Regions from separate parts of the Brevibacterium sp. LAARM3_SD1 genome, predicted to be linked through region 4. Evidence: riboswitches for the same ligand, from Rfam matches in the RefSeq annotation. Region 4 holds a riboswitch; each other region holds the start of a gene.
What was found. Region 4 has a riboswitch for thiamine pyrophosphate ahead of thiO (glycine oxidase ThiO). Riboswitches for the same ligand answer to the same signal wherever they lie in the genome.
Positions count from the first base shown of each region.

Region 1: linked by a shared signal. The riboswitch ahead of thiC (phosphomethylpyrimidine synthase ThiC) and the one ahead of thiO (glycine oxidase ThiO) in region 4 are both predicted to bind thiamine pyrophosphate.
Region 2: linked by a shared signal. The riboswitch ahead of AC2W7L_RS09145 (ECF transporter S component) and the one ahead of thiO (glycine oxidase ThiO) in region 4 are both predicted to bind thiamine pyrophosphate.
Region 3: linked by a shared signal. The riboswitch ahead of AC2W7L_RS17880 (TenA family protein) and the one ahead of thiO (glycine oxidase ThiO) in region 4 are both predicted to bind thiamine pyrophosphate.

Region 1 is NZ_JBNFOL010000028.1:791-8,101, reverse strand. Features, by position in the region: gene AC2W7L_RS14330 (energy-coupling factor transporter transmembrane component T family protein) at 1-207, shown strand, start outside; gene AC2W7L_RS14325 (hypothetical protein) at 260-505, opposite strand; gene AC2W7L_RS14320 (P-loop domain-containing protein) at 403-1,995, opposite strand; gene AC2W7L_RS14315 (amidohydrolase family protein) at 2,039-2,818, opposite strand; gene thiC (phosphomethylpyrimidine synthase ThiC) at 2,917-4,740, opposite strand; TPP riboswitch at 4,736-4,844, opposite strand; gene AC2W7L_RS14305 (M18 family aminopeptidase) at 4,925-6,229, opposite strand; gene AC2W7L_RS14300 (DUF1684 domain-containing protein) at 6,363-7,311, shown strand, end outside.
Region 2 is NZ_JBNFOL010000012.1:74,258-81,568, reverse strand. Features, by position in the region: gene AC2W7L_RS09150 (purple acid phosphatase family protein) at 1-1,699, opposite strand, end outside; TPP riboswitch at 1,846-1,954, shown strand; gene AC2W7L_RS09145 (ECF transporter S component) at 1,977-2,606, shown strand; gene AC2W7L_RS09140 (ABC transporter ATP-binding protein) at 2,606-4,138, shown strand; gene AC2W7L_RS09135 (energy-coupling factor transporter transmembrane component T family protein) at 4,131-4,976, shown strand; gene AC2W7L_RS09130 (hypothetical protein) at 5,007-5,549, opposite strand; gene AC2W7L_RS09125 (putative quinol monooxygenase) at 5,600-5,920, opposite strand; gene AC2W7L_RS09120 (hypothetical protein) at 5,997-6,284, opposite strand; gene AC2W7L_RS09115 (class I SAM-dependent methyltransferase) at 6,286-6,747, opposite strand; gene AC2W7L_RS09110 (class I SAM-dependent methyltransferase) at 6,757-7,311, opposite strand, start outside.
Region 3 is NZ_JBNFOL010000052.1:6,165-13,475, reverse strand. Features, by position in the region: gene AC2W7L_RS17905 (catalase) at 50-1,528, opposite strand; gene AC2W7L_RS17900 (hypothetical protein) at 1,765-3,081, opposite strand; gene AC2W7L_RS17895 (HutD family protein) at 3,252-3,800, opposite strand; gene AC2W7L_RS17890 (VOC family protein) at 3,848-4,210, opposite strand; gene AC2W7L_RS17885 (ATP-grasp domain-containing protein) at 4,332-5,357, shown strand; TPP riboswitch at 5,365-5,470, shown strand; gene AC2W7L_RS17880 (TenA family protein) at 5,465-6,157, shown strand; gene AC2W7L_RS17875 (phytoene desaturase family protein) at 6,213-7,311, shown strand, end outside.
Region 4 is NZ_JBNFOL010000004.1:107,280-114,590, reverse strand. Features, by position in the region: partial or broken gene AC2W7L_RS03445 (HesA/MoeB/ThiF family protein) at 1-445, opposite strand, end outside; gene AC2W7L_RS03440 (thiazole synthase) at 442-1,209, opposite strand; gene thiS (sulfur carrier protein ThiS) at 1,211-1,468, opposite strand; gene thiO (glycine oxidase ThiO) at 1,465-2,643, opposite strand; TPP riboswitch at 2,633-2,736, opposite strand; gene thiE (thiamine phosphate synthase) at 2,748-3,431, shown strand; gene AC2W7L_RS03420 (ketopantoate reductase family protein) at 3,428-4,393, shown strand; gene AC2W7L_RS03415 (DedA family protein) at 4,347-5,597, opposite strand; gene AC2W7L_RS03410 (sensor histidine kinase) at 5,752-6,942, shown strand; gene AC2W7L_RS03405 (response regulator) at 6,951-7,311, shown strand, end outside.

The DNA.
Region 1 (7,311 bases), on a different contig from region 4:
TCCTTCTATCCGCTGATGCTCAACACCGCCCGACGCACCCGGACCACCGTCGAAGGCCTCGAGACCCGCGGGTTCGGAACGGCGACTGCTGCCACGCGCAGCCTGCGGCTGGCCCACCTGCGCTTCACAGCAGTCGATGCGGCGCTGCTGGTCGGCACGGTGGTCCTCATCGTCGCCTCCTACTGGTTCGGCGCACTGGTGCCGTGACAGCCGCCCGCCTCCTGTGCACGGAGCGTCCGCCTCCTGGGCACGGGCGGTCTCAATCGACGAGGCGGAGCCCGCGGAAGCGGTTGAGCGCCGCGGCGATCTCCTGTGTCCGGGGGCGGGCGAGGTGACCGGGATGAGCGCGGTGGCCGGTGATCCCGTCGATGCCCTGGGCATCGAGCATGGCGTCGATCTCGGTCAGCGCCTCGGTGATGGAGGTCGTGCCGTCGAAGATCTCGGCCAGGTACTCCAGCGCCTCGGCGATGGCACCGGTCTGCTGGCCGTCGATGAGCTGGGACAGGGCGGCGAGGTCGATGAAGCTTCGACCGAACTGCACCGTGTCGAGGCCCTTGGCCTTGGCCGATTTCGTCTTCGACGACGGTCGCAGCGCTCCGGCAGTGGGTACGCGCGCCGGGGCAGCGGCGAACACTGCGTCCGGGGCCTCGGCCGAGGGCCCGGCACCGTCCTCGGCCCCACGAGCTCGCGGGCGCGGGCGGTGACATCGGCGGGGACATAGGCGTCGAGGGCGATGACGAGGTCGGCGACCTCGAAGAAGGCACTCGAACCACCGGCGACGAGGACCGTGGAGACCCCGCGCTCGGTCAGCAGCGGGCGCACGCGGGAGACGAACGGAGTGATCGGTTCGCGCTCGGCGGGGATGAGCGCACGCATCCGGTCATCGCGGATCATGAAGTTCGTCGCCGAGGTGTCCTCGTCGATGAGCAGCGTGCGTGCCCCGGTCTCGAGGGCCTCGACGAGGTTGGCCGCCTGAGACGTCGACCCGCTGGCGTTCGTCGTGGAGAAGAATCTCGTGTCAGAGCCCGAGGGTAGGTTGTTGATGAACGCCGAGATGTCGTCGCCGGTGACGGCGCGACCGTCCTCGGCTCGAATGGAGGTGGCAGTCGGGTCGCTGATGACCCATTCGCGTCCGTCGCCGGCGATATGCGGGTAGACGCCGCGTTCGAGCGCGCGCAGAATCGTCGACTTCCCGTGATAGCCGCCGCCGACGATGACGGTGACTCCGCGTGGGATGCCCATCCCGGTGATGCTGCGGCCGCTGGAGAGTTCGACCGTGTGCTCGAGTTCGGGAGGGGAGGTGAAGACAACCGCATCGGAGGACTTCATCGGCAGGTCCGAATCCCCGGATTTTCGCGGGAGAATCGCTCCATTTCCGACGAACCCGATGAGTCCTGCTTCGCCGAGGTGGCTGCGCAGTTCCAGCTGATCCCGGTGCAGTTGGACGTGGTCGGCGAGCCCCTGGGCCGATGGGGCGGGAGTGTTCCCTCCTCTGCCTGCTGGGGCGCCTGACCAACGGTCGAAGAGGAAGAGCCGTTCGGCGAATTCCGGCAGATCACGGGTGAGGATGTCCGCTGCCTGATGGCCGAGGATGCGACGGCCGCGCGCAGGCAGATTGACGAGCAGTCGTGCCTCGAACCCGGCGTTGTCGATGAGGATGTTCGTCCGCTCGAGGATCTCCTGCCCGGGGTGGCCGAGGATGAGTGCGCGCTGATCGAGCTTCGCAAGCACCTCGTTGCCGGCTCGGAGCAGATAATCGGCGGCGGCGATGCGGTCGGCGCGATCAGTGGTGAGGTCGAGCGGGAACTTCGCATCGGCACGGTCGACTCGGACCCGGACCTTCGACGGGGAAGCGAACGGATCGGCCTGGACCCGGTCGATGAAAACGGTGACCGGTCCGAAAGTGTAGCGGCCGCGGATCTGCTTGAGATTGCCGTAGCTGCGACCGTCGAGGTTATGCAGAGTAGAGGCGAGATTCGACTGACGTGAACTCATTTCACTCATATTACTGGTGACAGATGAATGCCTACTCAGCGGATCAAGGCTCGATGCCGTAGAACTTCGCCGCGTTCGACCAGAACACGGCGTCCGCCTCGGCGGGGGTGAGCACCTGACGAAGGAGCGCGAAATCAGCGTCGGCGAAGGGGCGACGTGCCCGCGTCGACGGCAGGTCGGTCCCCACCATCAGAGCGGTCGGGTCGGTGTCGACGATGCGACGGACCGCCTCGGCGGGATCGAGCTCCAAACGACCGAACCCAGTGGCTTTGACCTTGACTCCGGCCTCGACGAGGCGCAGCAGGGTGGACAGTCCGTCCTCGTGCATGCCCAGATGATCGATGCTCACCGCCGGAAGTGAGGCGATGCGTGCGGCGAGGTCCTCAGTGATCGTGCGAGCGTCGATATAGAGCTCGGCGTGCCATCCGACGAGGCCATGGACCCGACGTGCAAAGCTGTCGAGGGCGTCGAGGGTGGCCGAGCCACCGCGGGCGATATTGAATCGCAGAGCCTTGATGCCGGCTGCGTCGAGGCGCTGGATTTGATCATCGGTGGTCTCATCCGGCAGCTGGGTGACGCCGACATAGTTCGATCCGAATTCGCTCAGGGCGTCGATGAGGTATCCCTGGTCGAAGCGTTGGAATGACCCGGACACGACGGCGCCTCCGGCGATCTCGACTCCCACATCGGGGAGGCTCTGGAGTCGCGCGCGATAATCAGTGACCGTGAACGGATCGGGCAGATAACCGTTGTTCTCGATCAGCGGATGGTTCGGATCGATGATGTGCAGGTGCGCGTCGAAGGCATGCTGGAGTTCGCTCATACCGTCAACTTACTGGCTCGGACGTGCCCCTCGTTCAATGCGTGGCGCGAAAGCCGACTCGTGCACAGTTCGATCGACGCGCCACGCCTTGAAGACGGTCAGTCTGCCTTGAGTCCGACGGACGGATCGGGCAGGTAGACTTCTCCTCCCGATGCGAGGAACTCGCGGCTCTTCTGCTGCATTCCCGCCAGGGCTGCCTGCGCCTCGGCGCTGCCGTAGGTGTCTCGGATGTCCTGGGAGATGCGCATCGAGCAGAATTTCGGCCCGCACATCGAGCAGAAGTGCGCGGTCTTCGCCGGTTCGGCCGGCAGGGTCTCATCGTGGAACGCCTCAGCAGTCTCCGGATCGAGGCCGAGGGCGAACTGGTCTCGCCACCGGAACTCGAACCGAGCCTTCGACAGCGCATCGTCGCGGGCCGTCGCACCGGGGTGGCCCTTCGCGACATCGGCGGCATGCGCGGCGATCTTGTACGTGATCACTCCGGTCTTGACATCGTCGCGGTCGGGCAGGCCCAGATGCTCCTTCGGTGTGACGTAGCAGAGCATCGCCGTGCCGTAGCGGGCAATCTCCGTCGCCCCGATCGCCGAGGTGATGTGGTCGTAGCCGGGTGCGATGTCCGTGACCAGCGGACCCAGGGTATAGAACGGTGCCCCGTGGCACAGCTCCTGCTGGCGTTCGACGTTCTCCCGCACGAGGTGGAGGGGAATATGCCCGGGCCCTTCGACCATGACCTGGACGTCGTGGGCCCAGGCCCTTTCGGTCAGCTCGGCCAGGGTGTCGAGTTCGGCGAACTGGGCGGCGTCATTGGCATCGGCGATGGATCCCGGTCGCAGCCCGTCGCCGAGTGAGAACGCGACATCGTAGCGGGCGAAGATCTCGCAGAGTTCGTCGAAGTGGGTGTAGAGGAAGTTCTCCTCGTGGTGGGCCAAGCACCAGCCGGCTATGATGGATCCTCCGCGGGAGACCATCCCGGTGACCCGGTCGGCCGTCAGCGGCACATAGCGCAGGAGCACGCCGGCATGGACGGTCATGTAGTCCACGCCCTGCTCGCACTGTTCGATGACGGTGTCGCGATAGATCTCCCAGGTCAGTGCGTTCGCATCGCCGTCGACCTTCTCCAGGGCCTGGTAGATCGGGACGGTGCCGATGGGGATCGGGGAGTTGCGGATGATCCATTCCCGGGTGGTATGGATGTCATTGCCGGTCGACAGGTCCATCAGGGTGTCGGCACCCCACTTCGCGGCCCAACGCAGCTTCTGCACCTCCTCGGCGATGGAGCTGGTGACTGCGGAGTTGCCGATGTTCGCGTTGATCTTGACGAGGAACGCCTTACCGATGATCATCGGCTCGGATTCGGGGTGGTTGATGTTGTTCGGAATGATCGCGCGACCGGCGGCGAGCTCGGCACGGACGAGCTCGACATCGCACTGCTCACGAAGCGCCACGAACCGCATCTCCGGGGTGATGATGCCCTGCCGGGCGTAGTGCATCTGGGTGACCGTGCGGCCGGCCTTGGCGCGACGAGGAACCGGTTTGCGTCCCTTCCACTGCTGAGACGGGGCACCCCGGCGTACGGCCGCACGACCATCGTCGGCGATGCGGTGGCCGCGGGCGTCATACGTCTCAGTGTCGAGGCGGTTCTCGATCCACGGAAAACGCAGAGCCGGCAGCCCCTCCTCCGGAATGCTGCCCGGTCCGACGGTGCGGTAGACATCGACTGGATCGTTGGCACGGCCGTTCGAGTCCTCGAGATCGATGCGGGTCACGGGAACGCGGATGCCGTGTTCCTCGTCATCAATCCATGCCGGCGAATGCGTCGGATACTGCTCGAGGGTGAACTGGTCGTCCGCCGCTGCGGCAGACGAAACCGCGTCAGGCGAAGCTGTGGCTGGGGCAGGTGTTTCCGGGGTGAATGCAGTCAACTGCAGTCCTCACTTCCTACGCCGGTATCAACCGGATCAGGTTCTACGGTCTCGGACGATCCAGTCCGATCTCAGCCCTTGCAGCGGGCTCCCGTGGGGTCGTGCAATTCGTATCACGACTGACGCAGTGAGGACAACTGCACTTTCGGCGGAATCGAGTCCCTCCGGAAATGCGGCGCGGCGGTCAGCTGCCCTGGAGGAACGCCTTCGCGGCCGCGCCGAGAGCGACGACGTCAGAGACCGCGACCATTTCGCGTGCCGAGTGCATCGAGTACAGGGCAGGACCGACGTCGACGGTGGTCATTCCCAGACGGGTCGCGGTCAGCGGTCCGATCGTCGAACCGCAGGGCATCGCATTGTTCGAGACGAAATCCTGGTATTCGACTCCGGCGGCCGCGCACGCCTGCGACCACACCGCGGTGCCGACCGCATCCGTGGCGTAGCGCTGCTGAGCATTGAGCTTGAGCAGGGGACCGCCGCCGAGGCGGGGGCGCACATGCGGATCATGACGTTCCGGATAGTTCGGATGGGCAGCATGCCCGGCATCGGAGGAGACACACACCGAGGAGGCCATCGATGCGAGATAATCGCTGCGCGTCGACTGCGGCAGCAATGAGGCGACGATGCGCTCGGTGACATCGGCGAGGAACGGACCACACGCACCCGAACGCGAATTCGACCCGATCTCCTCATGATCGAAGGCCGCCAACAGGGGGATGCCGTCGAGCCTATCGGCATCGAGCTGGGTCAGTGCGGTGACGCCGGCGTGGACGGACAGCAGGTTGTCCAGCCTCGGCGAGGCGAAGAATTCCTCGGCGGCACCGAAGAGGGCCGGCTCCTGAGTGGGAATGGTGTAGACGTCGTGACCGACGACAGTTTCGGCATCGACGCCGGCGGAGGCGGCGAGCAGTTCGATGATGTCCGCCTCAGCGAGATCGGCCAGACCGATGACGGGAGCGGTATGACGCTGCTTGTCCAAGGCCAGACCTTCATTGACCTGCCGGTCCAGGTGGATCGCGAGCTGCGGGATGCGGGCGATCGGCCCGGTTCGGGCGAGCACGATGCTGCCGTCGGCAAGGCTGAGCCGCCCGGCGAAGGCGAGCTCGCGGTCGAGCCACGAATTCAGCAGCGGCCCGCCGTAGATCTCGACTCCCACCTGACGGGTGCCCTCGACGGTGTACTCGCCGCCGGGTTTGAGCTTGAAAGCGGGGGAATCGGTGTGGGAACCGAACACGCGGAACCGGGGAGCCGCCTCGGTGACGGTGGGATTCATCCAAGCGATGAGCGCGCCGTCGCGGATGACGTAGTGCCCGGTCCCGGGCGTCAGCGCCCAGGGAACGGTCTCGTCGAGACGGGAGAATCCGGCCTCTTCCATCCGTTTCGCAGCGGTGGCCACCGCGTGGTATGAGCTGGGGGATGCGCTGACGAAGTCGCCGAGGTCGGCCGCTGTCGTCGCGGCCGTGTCCGGTCTCGGGAGTGATTCATTCATTTCCCCAGCCTATCGTTTGCGGTAGTTTGGATGACATAAGACAGGTCTCGGGCGCCGGGTTGCCACCGCGTTCGAGAATCAGGCGGGGGCAGCGACCCTGCGACCGCACCAGCGACGGCAAGGAGTGTTCGACGTGAACCAGTTCGTGACGGAGTGGAACACCTGGCGCGACTCACGAAACTCGGCACTGGCGAAACCGTTCGGCTGGCTCAGCGTCGTCGGACTGCACTGGCTCGACGCCGAATCGACCTGGACCGACGCCCCCGGTACTTTCACCGTCGACGACGGGTGGGTGACCGTGTCCCTGAAAACCGGCATCAAGGCCGGACCCGCCGCCGAGACGTTCGATCTGCTCAGCAAGGTCGAAAACGGCGGTGCCTCGGGTGGAGGCGCCGGTGGCGGTGTTGGGACGAATGATTCGGGTGGGACCAACTCCGGACCGACTCGGGCGACCAGCCCGGCAGTGCCCAGCGACACCTCGACCCTGCCGACGGTCACGGACCAGGTGAATGCGGGCGGATCCGACGCGGGCGTGGCAGGCTCTGGCTCTGCCGGTGGCGATTCTGTTGCGGGAGCCGATGCCGGATCCGGCGGACACGACGCTGTGTCTGCCCGACCCCAGGTCCGTGTCGAGGAGAACGGGTTCAGCGCTAAGCTTCCTGCCGGCGGATCGCTCAACTGGTTCACCGTCGGCAACGTCCTCTACGAACTCATCGACCGGGGCGGCCGCCTCGGTGTGCGTGTGCGCAATTCGAAGTCCCCGCTGCTCGGGAAGTTCTTCGAGGTTCCGGTCTTCGACCCGGACCCGGACTTCGTCTTCCTCGCTCGGTTCACCCGATTCGATCCGTTCCGGACCTACACGATCGAAACCGCCCAGGAGGACCTGCAGCTGCAGACGCAGGCGGCGGGAATCGTCACCTTCGAGACTCAGCAGGGCGAAGTCAGCCTGCTCGCCACCGGATGCCCGAAGACCGGACTCCAGCTGGACTTCCACGATTCGACGAATGGGAGCACCACCTCGTCGTGGCGGACCATCGACCTCGGAGTGCCGAACCAGGACGGGTCGCTCGTCATCGATTTCA
Region 2 (7,311 bases), on a different contig from region 4:
CGTCTCCCGTTCCATCGGCATCCTGTCCGACGTCGGCACCTGCAGCATCAGCGTCAGCATCCGAGCCGGTCGCGCCTGTGCCTCCATCGGAGTCAGCCGTTTCAGCACCGTCCTCTGCTGCTGCAGCGTCGGCGCCCGCTCCTGCCTCAGCGTCGTCGCCGTCCGCGCCGGCATCGGCACCATCTGCGCCGGCTCCGCCGTCCGCGTCGGCACTGGCATCGTCACCCGGGTCGGGCTCCTCCGCCTCGGCGCGCCTGAGTTCGACATCGTCGATCTGCTCGGCGGCTGCCTGCGCCTGCCCACCGTCGGCCGGTGCACTGCCTACTGGCACCTCATAGGTCGTCGCCCGCAGCGCTTCGTCGCTGACCTGGACCCGGGTGAACGCGGGAACGTCGTTGTGGACGCTCTTGCCTTCCCAATCGAGGCCGGGAACGTAGTCATAGAACTTCGACCCCGACGACGAGGTCAGCGTGAGGTAGAGCGTCTGTCCGTCTTCCTTCTCTTCCTCGGCTCCCGCTTCGGAGCCCTCGACGGGCTTGCCTTCACCATCCATGAGGAAGGTGCGGTTATAGATGTGGTCGTGGCCGGAGACGACGAGGTCGATGTCATTGCGAGCAGCGACCGGCGGGATCGCCTTCCGCAGCCGCTTCACGTCGAGGTCGTTCCAATGAGTCGCGGTCGAATAGATCGAGTGGTGAAATCCGAGCACCGTCCAACGTGCTTGGTCTCCGTGCTCGGCGACGACCTCGTCGATGAACTCGGCGTGGGCATCCATATCCGAGCTGTTGGAGTTGATGTTGAGGAACAGGACGCCTTCCTCGATGAACCAGTAGTCGCCTCCGGAGGTGATGACGCCACCGCCGCCGTGGTCCTGGCTGACATTGGGCCGGTTGAAGTGCTGTTCGTAGGCCTTCGATGACACATCGTGGTTGCCGATCGTCGTCGCCTGCGGGATCGTCCGAGTCGCCTCCGGCGCCAGGTACTGGGCGTACTGTTCCTGGTTGCCCGCGGAGTTGACCTGGTCTCCCAGCGAGTAGAAGAAGCTCGGGTCGTCGGCGGTGGCCGCTGCCGAACTCAGTGTCCGGTCCCAACCGGCGGCGTCGTCGGGGTCTCCGCCACCGGCGCCGACCTGCGGGTCACCGAAGACGAGGAATTCGTCGTCACCTCCGACGTCTCCCGTGGTGAACTGCTGCACCTCGGTGAATCCGTCCTCTTCGCTGCCGACCTGGTAGGCGTATTCGGTGTCGGGCTCGAGGCCGGTCATGATCGCATGGTTGAAGTGACGTTTGAGATCGGTGGCCAGCCCGGAGTCCGTGGTCTCGGCTGTTTCGGCGTCAGCAGGCAGCTCACCGCCCTCGAGCTCACTGGCCGGCGCCCAACGGACTTCTCCCCCGCCGGAGCTCTCACTCATCCACGAGAGGTTGCGGGCCATGGAATCGGCCCCGACCTGCAGCACGGGATCGGTGATCGCCTCGCTTCCCGCATCCGCCTCGGCGGGCGATTCCGTTCGGTTCTGCCCCGGGCCTTGGCTTGGGGTCTGGCTCGGATCCTGACTGGGGCTCTGGCTCGCGGTCGAGCCGGGCCCGCCTGAACCGAGCGATGGTTCGGCCCGAACGGGCACCGGCGCTGCCACCATGGCAGCGAGCAGAGTGGCGGCGGACAGGGCACTGAGCGGTCGCTTGAGTCGTTGAGTGTTCACCCGCATATTCCTACTGATCAGTAGTGTCCGGTCGTTCGAAGCCCGTCGACGAACGAGGGAACGGCAAGTGAATACTCGATAACCGATCCCGGCCCCCGCTTCGCTTCCGATCCCGGTCGCTGCCGCGCTCCCCTGTTGTACAGTGGTGGCTACGACAGGGGAGCGCCGTCAGGGGCGCTGAGAGTGCAGAAGAAGCTGCAGACCCTCGAACCTGATGCGGTCAGCACCGCCGAAGGAAGTCGAGACTCTTCACCCCTCCTTGAAAAGAGGAGGCACAATGCCGAATACCGCCGTACCGAAAACCACCGCCACCCCTTCACACGCCTTCACCGCGGCGCCGAAATCCAAACAGTGGCGAGTGGTCGACTATGTCACCACCGCCGTCCTCGGCATCGCCGTGGGACTCGTGTTCTGGGTGCTGGCGCTGAGCTGGAAGGTCCTCGAACTCGCTTTCCAGGCCTTCCCGCCGTCGATCGGCCTCATCGCCGGGCTCTGGGTCCTTGCCGGCCCGCTGGCCGGGGCGATCATCCGCAAACCCGGTGCTGCGTTGCTGTGCGAACTCATCGCCGCCATCGTCGAGGCCGTCCTCGGCTCTCACTTCGGAGCGACAGTTCTGCTCTCGGGACTGCTGCAGGGCCTCGGTGCCGAACTCGTCTTCGCCGCCTTCGGCTACAAGCGCTTCACCCTGTGGGTCACCGCGGCCTCGGGGATGCTGGCCGCGGCGTTCATGGCCGTGAGCGAGAACATCATGTACAACGCCGAATGGCAGTTCGGCTTCCAGGCGATCTACGCGGTCTGCGCGATCGTCTCCGGTCTCGTCATCTCCGGAATCGGCGCTTGGTTCGCCTACCGCGCGATCGCAGCCACCGGAGCGCTGGGCTCCTTCGCCTCCGGCCGCCTGCGCTGATGGCACTGCCGATCACTGCTTCCGGCTTCTCGTGGACTCACGCCGACCGTGATCAGCCTGCGGTCGGTCCGCTCAATCTACAGATCGCCGCCGGTGAGAAAGTGCTGCTGCTCGGCGCCTCCGGAGCCGGCAAATCGACAATCCTTCACGCTGTCGCAGGCGTCCTGCCCGAGGAATCAGGTGAGGCCACCGGTGAACTCCTCGTCGGCGGCGAGAAACCGGATCCTCGCCGAGGCAGCACCGGGCTGGTCCTCCAAGATCCCGATTCGCAGGTGATCTTCTCCCGCATCGGTGATGATGTGGCGTTCGGGATGGAGAACCTCGGATTCCCGGCCGAGACAATCGAGGCCCAGACGCTGAAGTCCCTGCGAGCGCTGGGACTCGATCTGCCTCCGGACCGTCCGAGTGCGGCTTTGTCCGGCGGGCAGAAGCAGCGGCTGGCTCTGGCCGGGATCCATGCGATGGCTCCCGAGGTCATCGTCCTCGACGAACCGACCGCCAATATCGATCCCGCCTCGGCGACCGAGGTCCGCGACGCCGTGCTCACCGTGCAGGCCGAGACCGCGGCGACCATGCTCGTCGTCGAACACCGGGTGGAGCTGTGGATCGATCACATCGACCGCGTCATCGTCCTCGGCCGCGAGGGCATCGTCGTCCAAGGTCCGCCCGATCAGATCTTCACCGATCCGGAGCTGACCGACGTGCTCATCGACTGCGGCATTTGGATGCCGCAGGACTCCCCCACCCCGCGCCGAGGCGGAACCGACGGAATCGGCAGGACGTCCGGTCGCCTCGGCGAGGTTCTGCTGCGCACCGATCGGCTCAGCGTTGCTCGGCCTCGCATGACCACCCCCGCAGCGGCCGGTATGGAGCTGAGCCTGCGTGCCGGTCAGGCACTCGGAATCGTCGGCGCGAACGGGACCGGAAAGTCGACCACGGCCCTGACCTTGGCAGGTCTGCTGCCCGAATTCTCCGGGCAGGTCCTCGCCGAGGCGGCCCTGCGGGAAGGCGCTAAACGGGCCCGTCCGTTCGCCTGGACGTCGAAGCAGTTGGCCGCGCGCATCGGCATCGTATTCCAGGAACCGGCACACCAGTTCCTCACCTCGAGCGTGGCGTCCGAACTCGAGCTGGGTCCCCGCCTGGCAGGGTGGTCTGCCGCCGATTCGCAGGCACGAGTGGATGAACTTCTCGAGGGCCTCGGTCTCACCGGGTTGGCGCACGCTCATCCGCAGAGTCTCTCCGGTGGAGAGAAGCGACGTCTGTCGGTGGCGGCGATGTTGGCTCCCCGGCCAAAGGTGCTCATCGTCGATGAACCCACCTTCGGTCAGGATGCGCTGACCTGGGCGGGGCTGGTGGAGATGTTCCTCGATGCCCTAGAGCACGGCTCTGCTGTGGTCGCGGTCAGCCATGATCACGCATTCCTCGTGGCCATCGGGGCCGATCTCCTCGAACTCGGTGACAGCAATAGTGCAGAACGAGGGTCTGGCAACGAGTCGGCTTCTTCGGTCAGGGCCGGTGATCCCGGTGAGTGAGAGTCTCGATCAGCGCACTCGCCCCTCCCCCGAGGTTGCCGTTGAAGATCCGGGGCAACTCATCCCCGTGGTGCATTCCACCGCATTGGGTCGGTGCAATCCGCTGACGAAGATCGCAGTCGCGCTGATCCTCATGGTCGGTGCCCTGTTGAGCATCGATCTGGTCTCTGCCGGTGTGGTGCTGTTGGCGGCATTGCTGGCTCTGCCGGCGACTGGCCTCGATCTCGGGGCGGCAGCCAAGCGGCTGTGGTTCTTGCCCGCCGCTGCTCTGCTCGCTGCCTGGGGCACTGCACTGTTGGCGGAGAAGTCCGGAGATGTGGTCGTCGACTTCGGTCCGATCCTGTTCACTACGGGGTCGTTGGCGGCTGCCGCAGCGATCTTCGTGCGCGCCCTGGCGTTGGCGATCCCGCTCATCGTGCTCGCCTCGACGATCGATCCGCGTGACCTCGCCGATGCGCTCATCCAGCATCTGCGTCTGCCCGAGGTCGTTGTGGTCTCGGTTCTCGCGGCCTCGCGTCTGCTCGGGCTGTTGGTCAGCGAATGGCAGGTGCTGGCGATGGCCAGGCGGGCCAGAGGCGTCGCCGGCGGTTCGCTGCTGCGGCGCACGGGCAGCCTCTTCAGCGGGGTGTTCGTTCTGCTCGTGGTCTCGATTCGCCGGGCAACGACCTTGGCGATGGCGATGGAAGGTCGGGCTTTCGGACGGCCGGGACGCACGTGGCGCCGGCGGTCGAATTTTGCGACCCGAGATGCCGTGGCGGTGGTGATCAGCCTGGCAGTCTGCGGGGTCGCGATCGGAGCGGCTCATGTACTCGGAGTCTGGAACCCGATCATCGGCTGAGACCGCATCGGCCGAGACGAGACGGAATCGTCAGAGCTGCTTGAGGAAGTCCTTGCCGAAGGCCCGCCATTCCTCGAGCGCCTCGGGGCTGGGCAGCTTCGATGTGGTGAGGACGAAGAGCGTCTTGTCTTCGCTCTTCGTCTCGGCGGCGGCTTCGACCTTGATGCCGCCGTCAAGATTCGCTCGCCAGAACGAACGTTTCGCCGTCTCCGAAGTGCGGGGATCACCATCGAGGGCCACCTCGTTGAGGGTATCGCCGACCAAGGAGGCGAACTGTTCGATGAGTTCGGAACGATTGCCGGGGATGGTGCGTGACACGGCGACGTCGAAGGTGCCATCGGCACGTTGACCGGGCACGCGCCGGCCGATCTCCTGCTCATAGGCGACGACGGCGCCTTGGACCCACCAGCCGTGGTTGTCGACTCTGCCGTCGAACTGAGGATAGAGAGCGTCGGCGAGTTCTTTATGACTCGCCGACGCTCCCCCGGCTGCTTCTAGACGAGCACGGGTGTCGGCCCATGGTTCGCCGAGTGCCTTTTCGATCGATGCGATGTTCTGCGCTTTGGTCGCCATGGCAGAAGTCTATTCGCCCGATCGGCCCCGTTTGAAGGCTCGGAAGGCGATCAGTCGATCTTGAGTTCGCCCATCTCGTCCCAGCCTTCGCCGTCGATCTTGCGGGAGATGATCTTCGGGGTCGAGACCAGATGCGGGCGCATGGCTTCGAGGCCGGCAGCGAAGTGATCGCTGGTGACGTGCGGTTCGGCACCCTCGTCGGTGAACGCTTCGACGAGGACGAACTCGTTCGGGTTCTCCAGACTCTTCGACCATTCGAAGAAGAGGTTGCCGGGTTCGGCACGGGTCGCCTCGGTGAAGGCACGCACTGCCTCGGGGAACTTCTCGACGCTTTCGGGTTTGACATCATACTTCACAACGATGAAGATCATGGTTTTACTCCTTCAGCTCATCGACTCTCTGGTCGATCCCAGCTTAGTTCGCGCACCCGCCCGAATCGACCGGTGATCAGTCGAATCCTTTGCTCGCTTCCACAATGATCAAGCGTTCTTCCGCCGACCCAGAGAAAGGAGTCCGGCTCCATTCGCTCCACATATTCTCTATCCGCAACCCTGCTGAGTAAAGATCACGCCGCAGGGTTTCGGCAGACCGGAAGCGCAGTCGCAGAGTAGTTTCAATGGTTCGCTCCGCGTCGATGAACTCGTGAGTGCTCTTCAGCGTGACAGTTCCATCGGTGTCTGGCCCGGTAACAGATTCGGACTCACGCAACTTGCCGACCGAAGTCTCGCGCACCACGTTAGGTCCGCCCCAAGCTGTCCACGCTTCTGCTTGCGGGTTGCGGGTTGCGGGTCTCAAAGACGAGCCGCCCGCCGGGCTTCAGACCTTGAGCGATGTCGAGCAGAGTTGTCTCCCATGCTTCGCCGACGATGTGCATAGCGACGTTTCCGCTCATGATGATCAGATCATCGGCGTCGCGGTCAAGGAGTTCAGAGGTGCCCAATCGCCATTCGACCTGGTCTCCCCCGGGTCGTGATGCTGCACGCGACAACATCGTAGCGGCCGGGTCGATGCCGACAATCCGGCGTCCCTTTTTCGCCAGGGGGTCAGTCAGAATTCCTGTACCGCATCCGAGGTCAGTGATGGATGAGGCCGTAAGTTCATCGGCGATCGCACGAATGTAATCGTGGTCGGGTCCGTCGCCGTTGTCCTCGTCATTGATGTCTGCGAGAAGATCGTCGTCGTAGCCGGCATCATCCACGCCTGCGGCTCACAGCCTTTCGGCGATGAGGACGATGAAGTCGCTGTCGGCGTCGAAGGGGCGCAGCTCCCAGGTGGAGAACTTCTGATCGACGAACATCCCCGTGGCCTTGACGTCTTCGATGAAATCGTCGAAGTCGTAACCGCGCCCTGCACCGAAACCGGCTACAAATCGGCCGCCGTGCTTGAGCGTCGACTTGATGTTGCCCAAGGTCTGCCGACGGGAGGCAGGATCGAGGAAGGACAGGACGTTTCCGGCGCAGAAGGCCACGTCGATCTCATCGATCCCGGCACCGGCGAAATCGAAGTCGGCGAGGTCGCCGGTGTGCCATTCACCGCTGGGAAAGTCCTCCTCGGCAACGGAGATGAGGAACTCGTCGAGGTCGACACCGAAGACGGTGTGCCCCTCGTCGATGAGCAGTCCGCCGGCCCGTCCGGTTCCGCAGCCGGCATCGAGGATGCGCGAACCCCGCGGAGCCATGGCGTTGACGAACCGGGCCTCGCCGCCGATGTCATGCCCCGCGGCCACGAGATCACGCCACCGCTGCGCGTAGTTCGCCGAATG
Region 3 (7,311 bases), on a different contig from region 4:
TCTCGTGCCGAACTCTCAAGCGGTCAGGCGCTCACGATCTCAGGCTGCTTCAGCCCTTGACCTTGGCCTCGATAGCCGCGCCGACCTCGGCGTCGATGTTCTTCCAGTACTGGATCGCGTTCGACAGCACCGGCTCCTCGACTCCGTCGGAGAGTCCGCCGACGACGGTCTCGATGAGACCCTGGCGCTCTTCCTCGGTGTAGACCTCACGGACCAGGGTGTGTGCCTGGCCGAAGTCATCATCCTCGGAGTGAAGGCTGTAGGCGCTGCGCACCAGCTCGCCGTCGGACTCCCAGCCGTTGTCGACCGGGCCCTGCTCGTCCTGGTAGGAGCGTCCGTACGAGTTCGGGGCGTAGACCGGTGCATTACCCGAGTGGTGGTACTGCATCTGGCCTTCCTTGTCGTACGAGTTCGTCTTCGTGACAGGAGCGTTGACCGGCAGCTGGTTGAAGTTCGTGCCGATGCGGTTGCGCTGTGCATCCGGGTAGGAGAACACACGGCCCAGCAGCATCTTGTCCGGCGAGAGCCCGGTTCCCGGCACGGTGTTCGAGGGGCTGAAGGCAGCCTGCTCGATCTGTGCGAAGTGGTTCGAGGGGTTCTCGTTGAGGGTGAACTTGCCGACCTCGATGAGCGGGTAGTCCTTCTTCGACCAGGTCTTGGTCAGGTCGAAGGGGTTGAAGCGGTAGTCCTTGGCCTCTTCGTACGGCATGATCTGCACGCTGAAGGTCCAGGACGGGTAGTCTCCGCGCTCGATGGCGTCGAACAGATCGCGACGGTGGACGTCGCCATCTTCACCGGCGAGCTTCGAGGCTTCCTCGTTGCTCATGTTCTCCACGCCCTGGTCGGTGTGGAAGTGGTACTGGACCCAGAACTTCTCACCCTCGGCGTTGACCCACATGTAGGTGTGCGAGGAGTAGCCGTTCATGTGGCGCCAGCTCTTGGGCAGACCACGGGGTCCCATGAGGTAGGAGACCTGGTGAGCCGACTCGGGCGAGAGCGACCAGAAGTCCCACTGCATGTTGTTGCTGCGCAGACCCGAATCAGGGGTGCGCTTCTGCGAGTGGATGAAGTCGGGGAACTTCATGGGATCGCGGACGAAGAACACGGGCGTGTTGTTGCCCACCATGTCGAAGTTGCCCTCTTCGGTGTAGAACTTCAGCGCGAATCCGCGCACGTCACGCCAGGAGTCGGGCGAGCCGAGCTCACCGGCGACGGTGGAGAAGCGAGCGAGCATCGGGGTCTTCTTGCCCGGCTGCAGGAAGTCGGCCTTCGTATACTTGGAGACGTCTGCGGTGATTTCGAGCTCACCGAACGCGCCGGATCCCTTGGCGTGGGGGCTGCGCTCGGGCACGCGCTCACGGTCGAAGCGAGCAAGCTTCTCGACCAGCGCAACGTCGTGGAGCAGCAGGGGTCCGTCTGCTCCGACGCTCAGCGAATGAGCGTCTGATTCCCTCGGCGCACCGGATTCGGTCGTCGAGGGCTTGGTGTTGTCGTGTCCGGCGTACTCATGATCTGTATGTTGCGTCATCACATCTCCTTCAACCGTCTGATTTCAGGCATCGTCACTCGATCCACGATCACGGCCACCGGTGAGAAGTGCTTCCCGCCAGTGCAGCTGATCGATCGGCCGAGTGCCGTTCACCTGATCTCGATTTCCCGACTTCGGCGGAACCTCGTCGGAGTCACTTTCAACTTATCGGTGTTCTCTACCAGGTACAACCCAGGGTCGGCTGTCTAAAATTCCCGTTCCCGGTGTTGGCCGGCTCACCCCTGCGCCGAGGCGGCCGATCCACCGCTGGAACCGCCCGTCGATCCGCCGCTTCCGGATCCGACGGAGCCGGCCGCGCCGCCCGAACCGCTGCCCGATCCGTCCGACCCGGAGCTGCTGCTGCTCGTGCCGCCGCTGGTGTCCCCGGTGCTGCCGGTTCCGTCGGTCGAGGAGGAACCGCTGCTCGCGTCGGTGCCTTCGGTGGTCGTCGAGCCGCCGGTCGAATCGCTCGTGCCCGTCGTCGTCTCCGAGCCCTGCGAACTCTGCCCCTCGGCGGCACCTTCGGTGCCTGTCTCCCCCGCCGAGGTGGACTGACCGTTCTGCGTGTTCGATCCGCTGTTCGTCGAACCCTGGCTGCCGTCGGCGCCTGATCCGGATCCGCTCGACGAATCGTCACCGCCGGTTCCGGAGTCAGAGGTCCCGTCGTTGGTGACGGGTTCGTCGCTCGTCGAGGTCCCGGTCACCGACCGTGAGATCTGCGAGGTGCCCGGTGAGATATCGGCTTCGGTGAAGTTCTCGGCCACGACGACCGCGCCGAGTCCGATTCCGAAGGCGGCGACGCCGATCGTCAGCGGGTAGAGGACCCGTTTGCGGCGCAGCTTCTGCCACCAGGTGCGGGGCCCGTTCTCGGCCGCGCTGCCTTCGCCGTCCTCGACCTTTCCGTCATCCGGCGCCGAGGCGGCTGTTCCGTTCGCATCGCCACCAGCGGGTTCAGGTGGGGCGAAGGCCGAATCCTCGGCAAGTGAGGGATCGACGGACGTGGCCTTCTCAGAAGGATTCTTCGCGATCTTCGCTTTCACGGCAGGGGCGAGTTTGGAGCCGACCTTCTGGATCTTCTCCTTGCCTTTGTCGAGGCTGCGGCCGTAGAGGGTGACGGCCAGGGCGGTGACGATGCTCGCGACACCGGCGCCGACGACCGTACCCGCGACACCGAGCTGACCGCCGATGACAGACGACGTCGCTGCCGCACCTGCGCCCGCCAGCAACTGGGTGGCGGAGATCTGGCCCTCCGAGGACTTCTCCTCAGCCTTCTTGTCTTCGACCGTCTCGGCCGCTTCGGCGACGGCAGTCGGGGAGGCCGCCGTGGGCGCCGAAGGCGTCTGAGTCTGCTGCTGTGCAGTCCCACTGTCATGGCGGATCGGGTTGGGCGGCATCACCTTGGTGACGACGTGTTCGGTGGGTTCGGCCGCCGGGGACGGTTGCGAGCCGGCGATCTCTTCGGTGATCAGCGGCAGGGCCTGGGAATGTTCCGGCAGACGAGTTTCGTCGTCGTGCTCGTGCTGTCCGTTTCTGCTGCTGTCGCCTACCGTCAAAGTTCCTCCAAAATCCGGTGGAGAACCATTCTCGGACGCTCACGTTCGGGCATCCTGACACTTCCTGCCCGAAGCTGAGAAAGACCTGATGGGAATTCCCGAAAAAGCACCTTCACCTGGGACGATGCGTCGGAATGTAACGCCGGAGACAACCAGTTCCCACCGATTTCTCAGATGTGCGTGTCGACACTTTCGATGTGGAGAACGGCCACCGAGATCTCGTCTGGAACAGCTTCACCCGTTTCCGATTCGAGCAGCTGGAAACGAGGGTATTCGGCACCGTCTTCGAGAGTGAGCACGAACCGGAGTCGGTCGGCGGGGACCGGCTGACCGATGCTCATCTGCATCGCGCCCGCTGTATTCTCGGGGTCCATACCGTCGTCGGCGACCATGAGGTTGACGGCGAAACAGGGTTCGACCAAGTCGACGAGGCTCACGTTCTGGCCTCCATGGAAGCGTTCCGGGCGGAAGGCGGGCACCGAGTGCACGTGGCCGTCGATGTCGAGGGCCACCTCGGCGTTGGGGAGGAAGGTGCGTGCCATTCCGGGCAGGGCCGAGAACGGGCCCACTCGTTCGAGCCGGGCGATGCTCAATCGCCAGGGGCGAAGCCCTGGAGTCAGCTGGGCCGATTCGGTCAGGGAGACGAGCTCAGTGGTCTGACCGGCTCCGTTGGCCCACGGAACGGGATCACGGTCGGCGAAGGAGACGAGCGCGCGCATGACTCAGCGCGCCACGGGCGGGTGGGGCCGACTCGGTGGTGGTGTGATCATCCCTTGCAGAGGCAGAAGGGGTGACCGGCCGGGTCGAGGAACACTCGGAACGTCTCGCCTGGTTGTTCGGGGGCCTTGCCCGCACCGATCTCGAGCACGGCTTTCTCGGCCACGTCAAGGTCGTCGACCACGACGTCGAGGTGCATCTGCTGCGGATGGGTCTGACTGGGCCAGCTGGGTGCGTGGTAGTCCTCGACCTGTTGGATGCAGATCGGCGGCCAGGAGTTGGAGACGACTTCTGCCCACGTGCCGTCCTCGTCGACGGTGACAGACCAATCCAGGAGCTTTCCGTAGAACTCCGCGAGTTCACCGGCGTCAGGAGCGTCGAGCACGACAACGGGCTGCTTTGCGATAGCCATGGCCCGAGTCTACGCCGCCGCACTGACACGGCGAAGGGGTCCACGCTAGGGCGTAGGATTGTTGAGCAGATCCGCCGATGCTTCCGCAGTCCGCATCGGCTCCCCACAGTGAAGGTTCGCGATGAGTTCTCATGCCCTGCCTGCCACCGGTGATCCGGCGGTCTACATCATCCACGACAATCCGGAATGGATCGCCCCGTTCACCGAGGCGCTCGACCGCCTCGGCGTCGCACACGTCGAATGGCTGCTGCCCGAGACCTTGATCGACCTGTCCGCCGAGCCTCCTGCCGGAGTGTTCTGGTCGCGGCTGTCGGCATCGGCGCACACCCGAACCGATCCGCATGTGAAGGAGTACGGCCGCGCCGTCCTTGACTGGCTGGCTGCGGCGGGCCGTCGGGTCATCAACGGTCGAGGGGTCTACGAGCTCGAGGTGAGCAAGATCCGTCAGCATCGCGAGCTGTCCGGTCACGGTTTCGACGCGCCGCGCACCGCGGCCGCGTTCGGGCCGCAGGCACTCGTCGAGGCCGCTGCCGGCTTCACTCCCCCGTTCATCACGAAGCACAATCAGGGCGGCAAGGGCCTCGGTGTACGTCGTTTCGACTCCCATGCCGAACTCGAGGCGGTCGCCGCTGAGTTCGCGCCCGGTGGAGCGAATGCGCCGATCGACGGCATCACCCTCATCCAGGAGTATGTGCAGCCGGCTCAGCCGTTCGTCACCCGCGCGGAGTTCATCGGCGGACGTTTCCACTATGCGGTGCGCGTCGACGTCTCGGGCGGATCGTTCGAACTCTGCCCGGCCGATGCCTGCACGATTCCCGGCGCCGGGGCTGCTGCCGACGTCGAGGCGACTCCCCAGTTCGCCCTTCGTGAGGAGATCACGGCCGCAACGCCGCTGATCGGCCGGCTCGAGTCGCTGTTGGCCGACCTCGGCATCGAGATCGCCGGCATCGAGTTCATCGAGACCGCTGACGGCCGGCAGGTCGTCTACGACATCAACACGAACACGAACTACAACCCGTCCGTTGAGTCCGCCGAGCAGTCGTCGGGCCGTCAGTCTGCCGCCGACCGGATCGCGGAGTACGTGTCCGACACCCTCGCCGAGGCGGCCCCGAAGTCCGCATTCCCCGCCGGGTCGGCAGCCCAGTGATAGTGTCGAATCACTACAGGGGAGCGCCGATCAACGGGCGCTGAGAGTGCGAATGCAGACCCTTTGAACCTGATCCGGTGAGCACCGGCGGAGGGAGTGGAAGAGCGATGACAACCACAGGTATCGGCGCCTTGATTGAGGTCTCCGCCGACGGATCTGTGTCGGCCCTGATGAGATCGACAAGCGAACAATGGGCGGCGGCGATCAATCACCGCTTCGTTCGGGAACTCTTCGCCGGCACCGTCGACGACGCCGTCATGCGGGACTATCTGGTGCAGGACTATCAGTTCTTCGAGTCGTTTCTGTCCATGCTCGGCGCCTGCGTGGCCCATGCCGATGAGCTCGACGCAAAGCTGCGGTTCGCCCGACAGTTGGGGATGCTCGTAGCCGGCGAGGACACATATTTCGTCGACTCCTTCGCCGAACTGGGAGTCGCTCCAGCCGACTACCTCCAGCCTGAACTGGCCGCACCGACGGCAGGGTTCCGCGATCTCATGGACTCGGCAGTCGCCTCGGCGTCCTATCCGCAGCTGCTCGTCGTCCTCGCTGTGGCCGAATGGCTCTATCTCGACTGGGCCGAATCCCAGGAGGAGGTGCCGCAGCGACAGGTCCACCAAGGCTGGATCGACCTCCACCGAGGCGAGGCCTTCCGCGGGTGGGTTCAGTTCCTCGTCGACGAGCTCGAGCGGGTGTTTCCGACAGAGGACGAGCAGGGTTCAGAGGCTGAGGATCTCGTCCGCACCTGGCGCCGGGCCGTCGACCTCGAATGCGCCTTCTTCGACAACGTCTACGACGACTGAACCGCCCAGTACGGCACACAGCAGCGGCCCCGCCCCACTCCCCTAGACTGGCCTCATGAGCACTGAGGTTGATGCAGTCGTCGTCGGATCTGGCCCCAACGGCTTGGCCGCCGCAGTCACTCTGGCTCGCGCCGGTCTCTCCGTCGAGGTGTTCGAAGCTCAGTCGACGATCGGCGGCGGCGCCCGCACCCTCGACCTCGGACTGGCACCCGGCATCACTCATGACATCTGCTCGGCCGTCCATCCATTGGCCATCGCCAGCCCGTTCTTCGTCGACTTCGACCTGCGTGCCCGCGGAATGGAGCTGACGACTCCCGAGATCTCGTATGCCCAGCCCCTCGACGACAAGCCCGCCGCGCTGGCCTTCCACAATCTCGACGAAACGGTCGACCGCCTCGGCGAGGCCGGCCCGGAATGGCGACGATTCTTCGCCCCACTTCTCGAACGTGTCGATGACGCGATCTGGCTCTCCCTCGGTGACAAACGCTCGGTGCCGGAGACTCTGCGCGACCTTCCCGGAATCGCGAACGTCGTGAAATTCGGGTTGCGGCTGCTCTCTCAAGCGAGCCCTGCCTGGAACATTCCTCTCTCCCACGAATCGAGCCAGGCCCTGTTCACCGGAGTCGCCGCACACGCGATCGGCGGACTGCCGGCGATGGGCACGGCCGCCACGGCGACGATGCTCTCAACGGTCGCCCACGCCGGCGGGTGGCCCTCCCCCATCGGCGGTTCGCAGGCGATCATCGACCACCTCGTCGCCGACCTCGAAGCACACGGCGGAACAGTGCGTACGAATGCCCGCGTCGACCATGTCTCGGACATGCCCGCGGCCCGCGCCTACCTGCTCGACACCTCGGCGCTGAACGCCGCCCAGATCTTCTCCGGCCTGCTGCCCGCTCAGGTCGATAAGAGCCTGCGCGGCTTCAAACACGGCAACGCCGCGGCCAAGGTCGACTTCGTCCTCAACGGACCGGTCCCCTGGTCCGACCCCGAGGTGGGGCGCGCCGGGACCATCCACGTCGGCGGATCCAGAGCGCAGATGGCCGCCGCCGAGGCGCAGGTGATGAACGGACGTATGCCGGCTGATCCCGTGTGTCTCGTCTCGGACCCGACGGTCTTCGACAAGTCCCGCGAGGTTGGCGGGCTGCGGCCGT
Region 4 (7,311 bases):
AGTTGTCGGTACCGTCGAGGACGAGATCGTGGCCAGCGAAGAGATCGAGCGCATTCTCCGGGGTCAGCCGACCCTCGATCGTGCGCACCACGATGTTCGGATCGAGCCGGTGCACGGCTTCGGCGGCCGAGGCGACCTTCGTTCGGCCGACATCGGCATCCCGGTGGATGACCTGACGCTGCAGATTCGACGACTCCACCACGTCATCGTCGATGATCGTGATCGAGCCGACCCCGGCGGCCGCGAGATAGTTGATCACGGGCGAACCGAGTCCACCGGCTCCGATGACCAGCACCGAGGCGGCCCGCAGACGCCGTTGCCCCTCCAGTCCGAATCCCGGCAGGCTGAGGTGCCGGGAGTAGCGTTCCAGCTCTGCAGGGGACAGGGATTCCACGGGTTCGACGAGCGGAGGGAGCGTCGGCAGAGCGGTGGAAGCGGTGCTCATTGTGCTGCGACCATTCCGGCGAACGGCGATGATGCCAATGCCAAGGGTCGCTTGGGGATCCTCCCGGCTCCGGCCGCCAGATGTCCGGCCTCGACGGCCAGAGCCATCGCCCGGGCCATGGCATGAGCGTCGTGGGCGCGGGTGACGGCCGAGGCCAGCAGCACCGCAGTGCACCCGAGCTCCATCGCCAGAGCCGCATCCGAGGCGGTGCCGACACCGGCGTCGAGGATCACGGGCACCTGCGCACGGGAGACGATGGTTTCGACGTTGTGGGGATTGAGGATGCCCAGTCCGCTGCCGATCGGTGCACCGGCCGGCATCACCACCGCCACCCCGGCATCCTCCAGGCGTTTCGCCAGAGCCGGATCGTCGTTCGTGTAGGCGAAGACCGTGAATCCGTCGAGGACGAGTTCCTCGGCCGCGGAGAAGAGTTCGATGGGGTCGGGCAGCAGCGTGTCCTCATCGGCGATGACCTCGAGTTTCACCCAGTTCGTCTCCAGGGCTTCCCTGGCCAGGCGGGCAGTGAGCACGGCATCCCGGGCGGTGTAGCAGCCGGCGGTGTTCGGCAGCACTCGGATTCCCAAACGCTGGAGCATGGTGAAGACCGAGTCTCTCGACTCGGCGTCGAAGCGGCGCATCGCCACCGTGGTCAGTTCGGTCCCCGAAGCCATCAGGGCGTCTTCGAGGATGCTCAGGGAGCTCGCCCCTCCCGTGCCCATCACGAGACGAGACGACATCTCCACATCATCGATCGTCCAGCTCATATCAGCCTCCCTGCACTGCGGTGACGATGTCGACGGTGTGCCCGTCGGCCAAGGCGAATCCGGACCAGGCACCGCGACGGATGACTTCACCGTCGACGGCCAGGGCGATGCCCAGACGTCCGCCGTCGGCCGGTGTCCCGTCAGTCTGCAGCTCCCGTCCGGTGACGTCGGCGATGAGGTCGAGCGCCGAGGTGGCACCGGGGAGCTCATGATGCTCGCCGTTGAGGACGATGCTCGGTGGGTGTTCGCGGTCGGTCATGACATGCTCCTCGTCGAGTAGGCAGTTGCGTGGTTCGGGTCGGCAGTGGTTTCGGTGGTGAAGCGATGTGGGGACACGGACTCGAGTGCTCCCTCAGGGAGCCAATCGGCAACGTCTCCCAGGGCGAGTTCGGCCCCGAGCCTGCCACCGAACGGGGCCAAGAGGATGCCGTGCCGGAAGTACCCGGTGCTCACGATGCAGCCGGGATCGATGCGCCCGATCATCGGCAGGTCATCGGGGGACCCGGGGCGGGCTCGGGTGGTGATATCGGTGATCTCCGCGTCGAGAATGCCTGGGACCAGTCGCTGCCCGTCGGCGAGCAGTCGGTGGATCGCCCCGGCGGGGGTGCCGGAGAGTCCGTCTTCACGGGAACTGGCACCGAGGACGATCTCGCCGTCGGGGCGAGGAACCAGGTAGACGGAGCGGCCGTTGACCAGCCCGCGGATGGTGCGGGTCAGCAGGGGAGTCGCCTCGGCGGGGGCGCGCAGCCGCAGCACATCGCCCCAAACCTCCCGGAGCGGCAGCTGCGGGGCACCATGGATCGTGTTGTTGGTGCTGCCGGCGCAGAGGATCACCTGATCGGCTTCCAATCGACGACCATCGCTCAGTGCGACGCCCACGGTCGCATCACCGTCCCTCAGCAGCTCGACTGCCCGTTGCCGAATGAGGTGCGACACTGAGTCAGCGGTCAGGGCAGACATCAGAGCCGCGGAGACCCGACGCGGGTCGATCGACCGATCGCCGGGAATGTGCACGGCTCCGGCCACTGCGGGCGACAAAGAGGGCTCGACCCGGCGGGCAGCGCTGCCGGTGATGAGCTCGGTGGCGAAACCGGACCGCGACTGAGCTTCGCGCAGCTCTCGCAGTGCCTGCAGATCGGCACTGTCTCCGGCGCACACGAGAGTTCCGGCATCCGTGAAGCCGAGGTCGACCGCGGCAGCGCTCGCCACCTCGGCAGCGAACTCCGGGTACATCTGCGCCGAGGCCTGCATCAACGGGTACAGGGGAGTCTGCCCCCACACCACCTCGGCGGCGGGAGCGATCATCCCCGCGGCGGCATGGCTCGCCCCCAACGCGGGGACAGGATCGATGATGGTGACTTCGGCACCGAGGCGGCGCAGGTACCAGGCCGTGGACAGGCCGATGATTCCGGCGCCGACGACAATGACTCTCACAGCTTCTCCCTCCGGCGGCATGATCCGCATCAGGTCTGACGGTCGGCTCCTACGCCCTCTCAGCCTCGTTGGGAGGCTCCCGCGAACTCCTCTACTCTATGACCATGACCACACAGATGCCACCGCGCACCGCAGCACGGCCGACGAAGAGAGCCTGGAGGCAGGCCCGATTGGCCGAAGCGTCGCTCTACCTGTGCACCGAAGCCAGGACCTCTCAGGGCGACCTCGCCGAGTTCCTCGACGCCGCCTACCGCGGGGGCGTCGACATCATCCAACTGAGGGACAAGAGCCTCGAGGCCCGCGCGGAGATCGCAGCCTTGGAAGTCCTCCGGGATGCCGCCGTCCGTCACGGCAAGCTCTTCTCCGTCAACGACCGCGCCGACGTCGCACTGCTCACCGACGCCGATGTCTTCCACGTCGGTCAAGGCGACCTCACCAGCTCTCAGGCCAGGGCCGTACTCGGCCCCGATGTCATCCTCGGCCGCTCCACCCATTCCCTCGAACAGGCGCTCGCCGCCGAAGCGGACCCGGAGACCGACTATTTCTGTGTCGGACCCGTCTGGGAGACCCCGACGAAGCCCGGTCGCGCAGCCGTGGGAACGGCGCTGCTCACCGCCACCGCCGCCGAGGCGGACAAACCGTGGTTCGCCATCGGCGGGATCGCGGCGGGGGAGAGGCTGGACGCGGTCCGACAGGCGGGTGCGAACCGTGCCGTAGTCGTCCGTGCGATAACCTCGGCTGAGGATCCCGCGGCGGCCGCTCGGGAGCTCAAGGAGGAGTTGGAATGACCCAAGCAGCTGAGAGCGCAGCCCAGGGAACCGGTGCAGGCGCGGATCTGTCGATTCTCATCGCCGGGGCAGGTGCCACCGGCGGAGCCTTCGGCACCTATCTGCAGGAGGCCGGACGCGATGTCACATTCCTGCTCCGGCAGGCTCGAGCGGCGACGGTCCGCGCAGAAGGAATGCGCTTCACCGCTCCCGATGCCGATCGGACGAATCAGGTCGATGTCATCACCGCTGAGGAGCTCGAAGCCGCACCACGGATCTTCAACCTCGTCATCATCGCGGTCAAAGCCGGCGGCCTCGACTCGGTCATCGATGACATCGGACCGGCTGTCGGAGAGCAGACTACGATCATCCCGATCCTCAACGGCATGGCTCAGATCGAGAAGCTGCAGAACAGATACCCCGGACAGGTGCTCGGCGGATTCGTCAAGATCGTCGGCACCATCAGAGACGGAGCCGTCGTTCAGCTCACCGACCTGGCCGTGATGACCATCGGCGACCTCCACGGTGCCCAGGTGCCCGCGCGGATCTCCGACGCTCTCGACGTGCCGGGGTTCAAGCTCCAGACCGTCGCTGGAATCATCGACGGGCTGTGGGAGAAGTGGACCTTCATCGCCGCGGCCGGTGTCGTCACCTGCCTGTTCCGTGCTCCGGTCGGGGCGATCATGGAAGCCGGCGGCCGGTCGCATGTGCATGCCATCGTCGACGAGCTCGAAGCCGTGGCGGCAACGGCCGGACACCCGGTCTCGGAGGCCTCACACGCCATGACGCTGACGATGCTCACCGAGGACGGTTCGGCCTTCACCTCATCCCTCTACCGGGATGTGACGGCTGGGCTGCCGAGCGAAACGGAGCACATCCTCGGCGACATGGCGCTCAAGGCTGCGGAGCTGGGAGTGCCGACTCCTCTGCTCGACCTCACACTTGTGCAGCTGCGGGCAGGGGAAGCCCAGAAGCGGTCCTGACTTCAGCCGTGCCCGTGCGCAGCATCGTCAGATATGACTCCTGCGGCTGAGTGTGTTCGGTGTCGGTCGAACCGTGGGCTGCGGTGAATGTGACCATGGGGACTCCGTCGACATCATCGAGGACGAGCAGCGTCTCGTAACCGCCGGGGCCCACAGAATGTGAGCTGCCTGAGGGCAGGTCGAAGACGAGCCGCTCCAGCGGACTGTCGGGTTCGGGCGGCCGATTCATCTCCTGCGCCGCGACATCGGCGAACTGCTCGGCAGTGATGAGGTAGGCCTTGGCCGGTGTCGGTCCGGGGACGGAATGGTCGTAGAAGGCCATGCCACCGCCCCAGACTTTCGACTCTCCGGCAAAGTAGATCGTCCCGGGCAGCTCGATCCCGGCCTCTGCCTGGGGGAGGGTGCTGTCTCTGGCGCCCGGATAGGTCACCTTCGCACCGGGCGGTCGCCCGCCCTGCAGATAGCAGGCGAGCCGATCGCGGGCCATGTTCGATCCGTAGCTGACGTACCACACATGTGTTTGAGACATCCTCTCCATCATGACATCTCGGCCTCGGAGATTGTCGAATCGACTCCTGCTGCGGGTGCGGCGCCTGCTGCGTGTGCGGCGGCGCCGGCGCATGCTCTGCAGGCGTCGGGCGAGTTCGACGCTGCTGGTGATGGCCAGGGCGATTCCGATGCCGACGGCGACCCCGAGCAGCGGCCGGTCCTCGAAGAGCGTGCCCCCGATGAGTCCGATTCCCGTCGAATAGAGCGCCCAGGCCAGACTTCCGACTCCGTCCCAGAGCAGGAAGCTTCGGATCGGGAACCCGAGCAGGCCGGAGCCGATGGTCGCCAGACTGCGGCCTCCGGGAACGAACCGACCGGCGATGAGCACAGTCCCGCCTCGGCGAGAGAATGCCGTGTGGGCGGAGCCGAGGAGCTTCTCAATTCGGGACCACCGTCGCCACCGTCCGACCCCGGTCGCAGCGAAACGGCCGACAAGATGAGCCGCCAGATCGCCGAGGAGAGCTCCGGACGCAGCGGCGAGGACGAGCCCTGCTGGGTGCGGCTGCCCCGTCGCGGCGAAGGTCGCAGCGGTGATGAGCAGAGTCTCCGAGGGCACAATCGGCACGAGCGAGTCCAGAGCCGCGGCCAGGGCGATGAGCAGGTACACCCACGGAGAGGTGAGAGAGGCAGTGAGCAGCTCGAGTGCGAGATCCATACTTATCCACGCTAGGTACCGGGCGGGAAGGTCGGTACGCGGTCGGGCACACAGTCGGTGCGGTCGACCGGCAGGTGCCGTTGCGGAAAACCGGAATCCGAGACTGCGGTCGAACCCCCTGTGAGTCGGCGATCGGCGTTGCTACGATCGATTCATGCCCTGGCCGAGCGCGCTGTCCACCCGCCTTCCTCCCGAAGTACGGATGTTCGCCGCGCGGTGGACGCGGTCCGTCCTCGCTGTCGTGTGGGGTGGTCTGCTGTGCCTGCCGCTTGTCATCACCTCCGTTCTCCCGCCCACCTCACGTGTGGCCACGAGAGTCCGGGGCTGGGAACTCGCCCGGCACTCCCGCGGATTCGGACTCGTCCTCGCATCTGCACCGATGAAACGGCGATTCCTGCTCGGCAACGGCCTCGTCGCAGGTCTCGCCATCATCCCCACGGCGAACCTCCTCGGCGGATTCTTCGTCGTCACTCTCGGTTCGCTCTTCCAGGGATTCTTCATCGGGGGAGCCGTCAACATCGGGTTCGACATGTGGTCGATCTCCCAGCCGACGCTGTTCGTCGGTGTCCTCTACGGGGCGGCGAACCTCATCGGAACCGTCGCTCTGGCCGAGGCGGCCAGCTGGGCGCACAGCCGCATCGACGCGCATTTCGTCGAGGTGGAGCGCCCCTTCGCCGTCTACACCCGCATCAGCGAACTGCTGACGACCCGCCGTGGAGTCGTGCTCGCCATCGACGAGGAACGACGCCGGATCGAACGCGACCTGCACGACGGCGTGCAGCAGAACGTCGTGTCCCTGTCTGTGCTCATCGCGCGTGCCAGGCGGGCCTCCGACCCGGTGAAGACCGAATCCCTGCTCGACGATGCGCTGATCCAGTCCCAGGACCTCATCGACGAGATGCGGGAAGTCGCTTGGCGGGTCTATCCCACAGCGCTGGATGAGCATGGGCTTCGCCCCGTGCTCGAGCGGATCGCCGGGCGCAGCCCCGTACCGCTGACCCTCCAGACCGTGCCGGAGGGCAGATTTCCGGCAGCAGTGGAATCTGCGACCTACTTCTTCGTTCGTGAGGCCGTGACGAACGTCGTCAAACACGCCGAGGCGACCGCGATCACGGTGAGCATCGTCGCCGAGGCGCAGACGGCGCTGACCGTGACCATCTCCGATGACGGCCGCGGCGGAGCCGATCCGCGCGGGGGAGGACTCCAAGGGCTTGCGCGACGGGTCGGTGCCCTCGACGGGAGTCTCAATGTCGACTCCGCAGAGGGCACGGGCACGACGGTGAGCGCTTGGATCCCGCTCGGTGCCGAAGCACAGATGGGCAGCACGAAGAGTGAGAAGAGCTAGAGGTGACCATGACAGAGATACAGACGGAGAATCAGATGCGCGTCGTTCTCGCCGATGATGCGGTGCTGCTGCGTGAAGGCGTCCGCAGTCTGCTCGAAGACGAAGGGATCAGCGTCGTCGCGTCCGTCGGAGACGGAGGCGAGCTGCTGCGGGCGGTCGCCGAGCTGCGACCGACCTTGGCGATCGTCGACGTGCGGATGCCGCCGACCCACACCACCGAAGGGCTGGAGGCGGCATTGGCGATCAAACGGCGCTTTCCGGACATCGGCGTGCTCGTGCTCAGCCAATACGTGCTGCGTGAATATGCGACAGAACTGCTGAGCACCGAGTCGGTGGGCGTCGGCTACCTGCTGAAGAACCGGGTGACCG